One region of the Peribacillus sp. NPDC097284 genome, then DNA from elsewhere that is predicted to be linked to it. Evidence: riboswitches for the same ligand, from Rfam matches in the RefSeq annotation. Region 1 holds a riboswitch; the other holds the start of a gene.
What was found. Region 1 has a riboswitch for S-adenosylmethionine ahead of ACIQXU_RS06260 (Fur-regulated basic protein FbpA). Riboswitches for the same ligand answer to the same signal wherever they lie in the genome.
Positions count from the first base shown of each region.

Region 2: it holds a riboswitch for S-adenosylmethionine, as region 1 does, so the genes downstream of both, ACIQXU_RS12705 (5-methyltetrahydropteroyltriglutamate--homocysteine S-methyltransferase) here and ACIQXU_RS06260 (Fur-regulated basic protein FbpA) in region 1, are expected to answer to the same signal.

Region 1 is NZ_JBIWCZ010000002.1:104,632-109,002, reverse strand. Features, by position in the region: gene ACIQXU_RS06280 (ABC transporter ATP-binding protein) at 1-41, shown strand, start outside; gene ACIQXU_RS06275 (DUF459 domain-containing protein) at 117-815, opposite strand; gene ACIQXU_RS06270 (GNAT family N-acetyltransferase) at 973-1,482, shown strand; gene ACIQXU_RS06265 (Spo0E family sporulation regulatory protein-aspartic acid phosphatase) at 1,538-1,723, opposite strand; gene ACIQXU_RS06260 (Fur-regulated basic protein FbpA) at 1,941-2,204, opposite strand; SAM riboswitch class I at 2,302-2,405, opposite strand; TPP riboswitch at 2,710-2,815, shown strand; TPP riboswitch at 2,884-2,976, shown strand; gene tenA (thiaminase II) at 3,082-3,771, shown strand; gene thiW (energy coupling factor transporter S component ThiW) at 3,772-4,305, shown strand; gene thiD (bifunctional hydroxymethylpyrimidine kinase/phosphomethylpyrimidine kinase) at 4,274-4,371, shown strand, end outside.
Region 2 is NZ_JBIWCZ010000006.1:8,189-12,559, reverse strand. Features, by position in the region: gene ACIQXU_RS12715 (CaiB/BaiF CoA transferase family protein) at 1-961, shown strand, start outside; gene ACIQXU_RS12710 (hypothetical protein) at 1,135-1,659, shown strand; gene ACIQXU_RS12705 (5-methyltetrahydropteroyltriglutamate--homocysteine S-methyltransferase) at 1,696-2,799, opposite strand; SAM riboswitch class I at 2,884-2,983, opposite strand; gene ACIQXU_RS12700 (PTS sugar transporter subunit IIC) at 3,200-4,237, shown strand.

The DNA.
Region 1 (4,371 bases):
ACTTACAGTTTCCACAGGCGGAGGCACCATCAGAAACATAACCAACCAGAAATCCGCCCCCGATAAATAAACCTAAAAGGGCATGGAAATCAAGTCTCCATGCCCTTTTATCGTTCTTATTTAAAATCATATTTATCTAAGATTCGATTGGTTATAAGCTGATAGCCTTCTTCATTTGGATGAATTTCATCACTGAAGTATGCTTTTTTATCTTTGTTTTCGAATAAATCGTTGGTAGGGATATACTTTAGTCTACTATCCTTGTCCACCATCTTTTGAATCGAATGATTATAATCACTAATATGGTTTTCTAATTTCAAGTCGTCTTTATTGGGGTTATATAACCCTATCACCAAGATATCAGCTTTATTATTTTTCTTTAGAAGCTCAGAAAGAATTTTATCTAAATGTTGTACATACTCTTTCTTTTCATCATTTATCTTTTGATCATTGATTTTTTTTAAGTTTCCACCATTACTGTTAATTAAATCATTGATTCCGATATAGACGATAAATGTGTCAGCCTTATCCAATTTTGTGTTAATCTCAAGATCTTCGAGCTGTTTAATGACACCGTCCGTTTCCTGACCTTTAATACCATAATTCCAGAATTGGACTTTTTCTGAATCGGAATCATTCGTTTTATGTTTCAAGTCATCAATATATCCTTCCCCTTCTTTATCGCCCTTTCCATAAGTCAAAGAATCTCCAAATGCCATGACTCTTTGATCGTTTTTCGCATCTACTGCCTGAAACGCATAGGCAACTAAACAAATAACAAGTACAATAAAAAATAAGCCAACGATTTTCTTCATTTGTTTTGCTTCTCCTTTTGTATTCACTAGGAAGTATTTTATTTTTAAATACCCAAAAAGAGGACAAGCCTAACATTTGAATAACTTAATTAAAATTAAATTGCATGATGCACCTGTACTGGTGATTGGAATGCCATAATAAATGGATTGGAGCTTAATGATGAAGGAGTTTACAGAATTCAGGGAAGCAGTATTTGAGGATTTGCCTAAAATTATTGAAATTTACAATTCTACAGTACCTTCGAGGATGGTTACTGCGGATACAGAACCAGTTACAGTAGAATCACGGCTCAAATGGTTTGAAGAACATCATATTCTCAAACGGCCATTATATATGATCATACATGATGGAAAAACAGCTGGATGGATGAGTTTTCAATCTTTTTATGGTAGACCCGCATATGATTTTACCGCTGAAATTAGCATCTATATAGATGAGGAGTTCCGTGGGAAAGGAATTGGACAACTTTCAATCCAAAAGGCTATAGAGGTGAGTCCGAAGATAGGGATTAAGACACTTCTTGGATTTATTTTCGCACACAATGCACCAAGTATTAAGCTTTTTTCAAAATTTGGTTTTGAAAAATGGGCGCATTTACCGAAAATAGCAGAACTCGATGGAGTGGAACGCGATTTGGTCATTCTTGGTAAACGTGTCACTACATGACTTCCATTGCAACAGGCGATTGCCTGGATTTGAATGGTCTGGTGGGATGTACTGATTATTCGCGACAAACTCCCAGGAATTTTATATGTGTGACCGCATTCAATAAAGAATCCAACTCTTGACTTGCTTGAATGGTCATCCTGCTTGTCAAACCATAATTTTTTGCTAACATGATCATTTCTTTTCGTTTTTCTTCAATTTTTTCAACTGTTGTTATGTGAGGAGGCTGCAATATAACCACTTCCTATTTTTCAATTATTTTACATATTTATCATAACCAAAGCACTAGGCGAAATCAATCATTTTACATGTTTTAAATATGTTATTTCACTAGTGAAATGTGACAAAATACCCATTATATTTTTCTGTTTTGTACTTTTTATGTCAGTTCAAAGAGAAAAAGCATTTGCCTTTACACAGCAAATGCTTTTTCTCTTTGATTGTTCACTATAGGTTAACTAAGTCATGCACTCTGGAGGTGACTCATTACCTGATTTATCTATAACAATCTTATATTCATCTTCAAGAGCTTTTAATGGAGCATCATAGAGATGCTTTTCATCAGAGGTTTTGTATACACCATTTGATAATAGTTCTTCTATCAACAATGCTCTCCTCTGTTCTTTTTTCTCGAAAAACTCTGCCATATGAATGGCCCCTTTCCTTTTATTCATATTTTCCACATATAATGCCCCTAATCTTATAGGCTTTGCTAAAGCCAAAATATATATACCTGTTGTAGGGATTCTTAAACCCTATTTGACAAAAATAAAAACCCCTTCTAATCCAAGAAGAGGTCGACAGAGGTCCGTTCGTCTCTTCTTATCTTCCAAGCGATTGCTTGTTGGAAGAAGCACAGTTCCCCGATGGGTCTGTTGCCGAGGTTTCATAGGGCCAAGTCCCTCCACCTCTCTGGATAAGAATACAGAATATAAATGATTTTGACATGATTTTATCCCACTTGCAAGGATAAGTCAATTGCATTCAAATAATTTTTAATTTTTATATTATTTTTCCGTGTGCCCTTTTAGCACAAGGTAAGACCATATCCCTATTTTGCTAATAACAATATTTCCCTCCAATTGACCGTGGGTTAGGGATGCTCCATTTGCCAATGGGGATTTTATCCTACTACCCCTTTCACGCCACAAAATACTCATAAAATTCTATTGAATTCAAAGGTTGCAATTTCCTTTTTATCTGATATGATGACAATAATCACATACGAAATACCACTAGGGGAGTCTTCTATAAGACTGAGATGGAATGATGTTCCGGACCCTTTGAACCTGATCCGGGTGATGCCGGCGGAGGAAAGTGGATGATATCGTCGTCGTATATTTGACTTCATCCATCTGGCCCGTTCCGTTTTCAGGAACGGGTTTTTCGTTTAATTGAATAATAAACTGCTAGGGGAGCCATTAATAGGCTGAGAATCAAACCCTTTGTACCTGATCTGGTCATACCAGCGGAGGAAAGCAGGTTGAAAAAGGGATTCGTACATTCCTAGAACAGCCGCTTTCTATATGAAAGCGGCTGTTCTTCATTTTTGGACACTCCCCTCCTTTGTATGTGAATGAATTATAAGGGGGAAAAATCATGACGAAAACCCAAATGAAAACTTTCAGTGCTAGACTTCACGAACGTTCAAAAGAAATTTGGAAAAAGAATCATACTCATCCTTTCGTTCAAGCAATTGGAGACGGGACACTATCAGAAAAAAAATTCGCCTATTACTTAAAGCAGGACTATATCTATCTTATCGATTATGCCAAGCTTTTTGCCTTAGGGAGCATCAAGGCCACTAACCTTGAGATCATGACCAAATTTGCTGGTATTTTAAATGAGACTCTACAGGTAGAAATGGATTTGCATAGGAGCTACTGCAAGGAATTCGGAATTAGTTCTGAGGAATTGGAAAATACCGAACCAACCCCTACTACCCTTGCCTATACAGGTTATATGCTTAATGCCGCCCAACATGGAACTCTAGCCGATCTTATTGCCTGCTTACTTCCTTGTGCCTGGGATTACTATGAAATTGGCTCGATATTAAAAGAACAAAATGGTACAGCACTAGAAACAAATCGTTATATCGCTTGGATTCAATCGTATGCATCCCCCGAATTCGCAGATGCGCACAAATGGTTGGCCAAGCTGTTAGACGAACTGACGGAAGATATGCCTGAAAGGGAATTGAAAAGATTAGAGAAACACTTTTTAATGACCTCCCGATATGAATATTTATTTTGGGACATGGTTCACAACGAACAGGATTGGCCTCTTTGAATGCTAGATACTGGTAACTCGTTACGGAAAATGACGTTGACTAGCTTGTTCACGGCCATCACTACCCTGACTAGCTCATTCGTTTACATCCCTGTTGGTTTTGCGAAGGTGTTTCCTATTCAACATGTAACCAACGTCATGACAGCCGTTATGTTGGGGCCGCTTTTTGCTGTGACCCAGGCCTTTTTAGTATCCCTTATCAGGAACATGACAGGTACAGGTTCCATTTTTGCATTTCCGGGCAGCATGGTTGGTGCCCTGCTGGCGGCCTTCCTCTACCAAAAAACAAGAAGGATGGGACACGCCTGCTTGGGAGAAATAGTGGGGACAGGCATTCTCGGATCCATCGCCTGTTATCCGATCGCGCTTTTATTATTGGGAAAAAAAGCGGCACTTTTTGGTTTTCTGCCAGCTTTTCTTCTTAGTTCTTTAACGGGCGCAATTATAGGCTTTCTTTTATTGAAAGTTCTCTTAAAAAATCATTATATGAAGGGGTTTTTTTATGAAAAGGGCACTAACGATCGCCGGATCTGACTCTGGGGGCGGAGCCGGCATCCAAGCTGATTTAAAAACATTTTCGGCCCATCGGGTTTATGGCAT
Region 2 (4,371 bases), on a different contig from region 1:
TTTGAACCGTTCAAAAAAATCGGTTGCCCTTGATTTGAAACGGCAGGAGTCGATTGATGCCGTAAAGAATCTAGTGAAGGAATATGATATTGTCCTTGAACAGTTCCGGCCGGGTGTCATGGATCGGTTGGGGCTAGGATATGAAGAATTAAAACAAATCAATCCAAAGTTGATTTACTGTTCGCTTACTGGCTTTGGTCAGACTGGTCCCTACAAGAATCGTCCAGGTCATGATATCAACTATATTTCGATAGCGGGGTTGTCCGGTTACTCAGGTACGCAAAAAGGAGGACCTGCAAAAAATGGAACACAAATAGCCGACCTTGCAGGAGGCTCCATGCATGCTGTCATCGGGATTTTGTCGGCAGTCATCTACCGGGAGCGGACGGGTGAAGGTCAGTTCATCGATATTAGCATGACCGATTGCAGCTTTGCTTTGAATGCGATATCTGCCCCCCTACATTTACAGGGTGGATTGGAGCTTGAACCGGAAAAGTTGGTATTGAATGGCGGAACATTTTATGATTTTTATGAAACGAAAGACGGCCGTTACTTCTCGGTTGGAAGCTTGGAGCCATCATTCCGTGAAGTGTTATGTGAAGCAATCGGACAGCCTGAACTGTTCGAGTTAAGCATGAAGCAAGATGCGGAAAGTAGCATCCAATTCAAAAGGATCATCAAGCATGCATTTCTTGAAAAGACATTTGAAGAATGGCAGGGCATATTCGAAGAGTTCGAGGCTTGTGTCGAACCGGTGCTGACTTTTTCTGAAGCGACCAATCACCCGCAACTGCAAGCACGTGGCATGATAGTCGAAGTGCCTGATGGAGAAGGAAATATGCAGAGGCAGATGGCTTGTCCCATCAAAACATCGGTCTTCACTCCAGAGTATAAACATGTTGGGATGAAGCCGGGACAAAGTAATGATGAGGTCTTTGGCACTCTTGAATTGGAGCGATAGCAACGGATGGACCGGCAGATGATCTGCCGGTTTTTTTGTGGGTTAAAGGGGGAGTCCCTTAAGACATGTGAATATTTACTAGTTATAACGTATCCACACCGGGTAAGAGAGTATCATCCTTCGAATAAGGACTTGTCTGTATACACCAAGCTCAAATAAGGGGGATGATTGGCATGTTCGGTTTGTCTGATATCACTAAATTTCTCTTTTCCTTTTTTCTGATTTTACCGGTTGTCACGCTCATTCATTTAGGTGGGCATCTATTCTTTGTCACGCTATTTGGCGGTACGGAGAAAAAAATCAAGATCGGATGTGGAGATAAGATTTTCTCCTTTTGCAATATAGAAGTGAGAAAATACTACTTTTGGAATGGGCATTGTGAGTTCAAGGGATTAAAATATGATAATAAGTTCACGAATAGTTTGATTTATCTAGGGGGAGCCCTCTTTAACCTAATTAGCATGTTGTTGATATATAGTTTGGTTTATCAGGGGATCTTGGAGAAATCGGTCCTCTGGTATCAATTCATATATTTCTCTTTCTATATTATGTTCTTTTCCTTATTTCCGATGTATTTTTCCGATGGGTCGCCAAGTGATGGAAAGGCGGCAGAATTGACATTGAAGAACCAGCTCGATGATAAGGTGACAGATGATGTAGTAGGGAAGAAAGAGGATGAGGACGATCGATGTTGTTGAATAAAGGGACGAGCATAGGCTCGTCCCTTTTTGTTCTTATCCCCAGACTTCTTTGGCGACATCCACAACGAACTTTAACTTTTCCCATTGCTGATCTTCCGTTAGCTTGTTGCCAAGATGTGTGGAAGCGAATCCGCATTGAGGGCTTAAGCACAAGTGTTCATGTGGCACGAATTGTCCCGCTTCTTTAATACGTGATTTAACGGTTTCTTTATCTTCAAGTTCGCCATTCTTCGAAGTAACCACACCAAGAACGACTTGTGCGCCGTCATTTGGAATGTGTTCTAATGGTTTAAAATCCCCTGAACGATGATCATCGTATTCCAAGAAAAATCCATCTACATTTTCCTTGGCCAATAGAGTTGGGGCGATACGGGCATAGCTGCCTTCAAAAGCCCAAGTCGATTGGTAATTTCCACGACAAAGGTGAGTCGTGACAACCAAATCCTCTGGTTTTCCCTCCAACGTCCCATTAATCACGCGCAATGCTAAATCGATTAATTGTTCCCTTGTATAATTCCCCTCTTTGAACTGGAAGTCCGGAGCGGAAAGCCTGGCTATGTATACATCATCTAATTGTAAATAACGTACACCGGCATCGTAAAAGGCTTGTAAAGCATCTTGATAGGCTTTGATAATATCTTTTGCATAGTCTTCGATGTCAGGATAGATTTCTTCATTATGGACCCCTACCGCAAATAATTGATTGGGGCTAGGGATGGTTTGTTTCGCCACAGCCCGTCCGTCCACGATTTCATTAAACTCAATAAAGTCTTTAATAAAGGGGTGATCTGGGTTGAAAGAAATTTTTCCTGTATTCCGAACGTTATAACGTTCTGTTTCAATTCCATCAAAGGTGAGGCCTTTTTCCGTGACATACCCTTCGATTCCATTTAAATGTTCCAAGAAGTCAAAGTGCCACCAGGTGCGTCTGAATTCCCCATCAGTCACTGCCTCTAAACCGATTTCTATTTGCTTATCGACGATACGCTTGATTTCCTTCGTTTCAACGTCGCGTAATTGTTCTGCGGTAATGATTCCTTCTTTCCGTTGCTTTCTTGCCAGATGTATACTTTCTGGTCTTAATAGACTTCCTACGTGGTCGGCTTTGAATGGAGCTTTCGTTAAAGTGATAGACATGGTAGATTCCTACTTTCCTTATTAAAATATAAAAACCTCTTCTTTAAAAAAAGAAGAGGTATAATCAGCAATGCTTATATTCTCTTCTTATCTTCAAGTTGAACACTTCTGGAATTAGCACAGTACAGTAAAGTCTGTTGCTGAGGTATCAAAGGGCCAGTCCCTCCACCTCTCTGGATAAGAAAATGAACTATTCAATTAATTACGACTATACAGGTAGTATTAGTAAAGGTCAATAGAAAACAGATAATTTAGAATATAAGCGTTATTAGAAAGTGAGTTTCTCTTAGTTTAAATACTTTTATACACTTTCGCGGTGAAGTATTAAAAAAATCCTTTGACTATTGTCAGAATATTTCTTATAATTGTGTACATTACAGCGAGATAGGGGATTATTCAGATGAGAGATTTTTTTAATAAATTATTAACGGGGATGAGCATAGGGATTGTCGTTTCATTAATTCCGAATGCTTTGTTAGGGGAAATACTTAAACTATTGATTCCACATTTTCCCGTGTTACAGCATATATTCGATATCACCGTTTTCGTGATGAGCTTGTTACCTGTCATGATTGGGGTGATGGTCGGGATTTCGTTCAAGCTATCATCCATTCAAACGGCCAGTATCGGGATCGCGGCCATGGTCGGAAGTGGCGCCATCCAGAAAACGGCTGATGGTTTGTTTGCCCTTAATGGGATTGGCGTTGTAATCAATACTGGAATTACCGCGGCATTGACCGTATTGTTCCTGCAACTAATTGGCGATAGATTAAAGGCGTATGCGATTCTTTTGATGCCGACTTTAAGTATCTTGGTACCAGGAATGATTGGATACTTAATTCTGCCATACGTAAAATCCGCTACGGGACTATTAGGAGTCGGCATCGCTAACGTGACGTCATTGCAGCCCATTTTGATGGGAGCCATTATTTCCGTTATATTCTGTCTCATTATCTTATCTCCCATTTCAACGGTTGGGGTGGCGACGGTCATTATGCTCTCAGGTATAGGATCTGGTGCGGCCAACCTAGGAATCGTGGCAGCTGGTGTGGGCCTAGCCATTGCAAGCTACAAAGCGAATTCATTAGGGACGGCTTTAGCCCATGTGTTGGGTTCCCCTAAGATTCAAATGAGGAATTTCTTCATGAAACCGAAAATTGCGTTTCCCATGTTAATCACGTCCGCTATTCTTGGTGCGTTGGCAGGTTTGTTAAACATACAAGGGACCCCGTATAGTGCTGGATTTGGTTTATCGGGATTGGTCGGTCCCTTGAACTACATGAAACTGGCGGAAGGCGGATGGATTTTCAGTAACATATCCATCATGGTCATCATTTTCTTCATTCTTCCGATTGTGTTGAACCTTGTACTAATCTACGTTTTCTCAAAGAAATTAAAATGGATTAAAGCAGACGACTATACCTTGCATTTTGAATAAAAGGAAACCAAATAAAAGAAGCAGTCAGGCGTTTAGCTCTGGCTGCTTCTTTTGATGAGGAGGCTAATTCAAGGGTACTTCAACTTTTAAATCTAGAATCTGCGGTATCTGATGATGGCCAGGATTCATTTCAT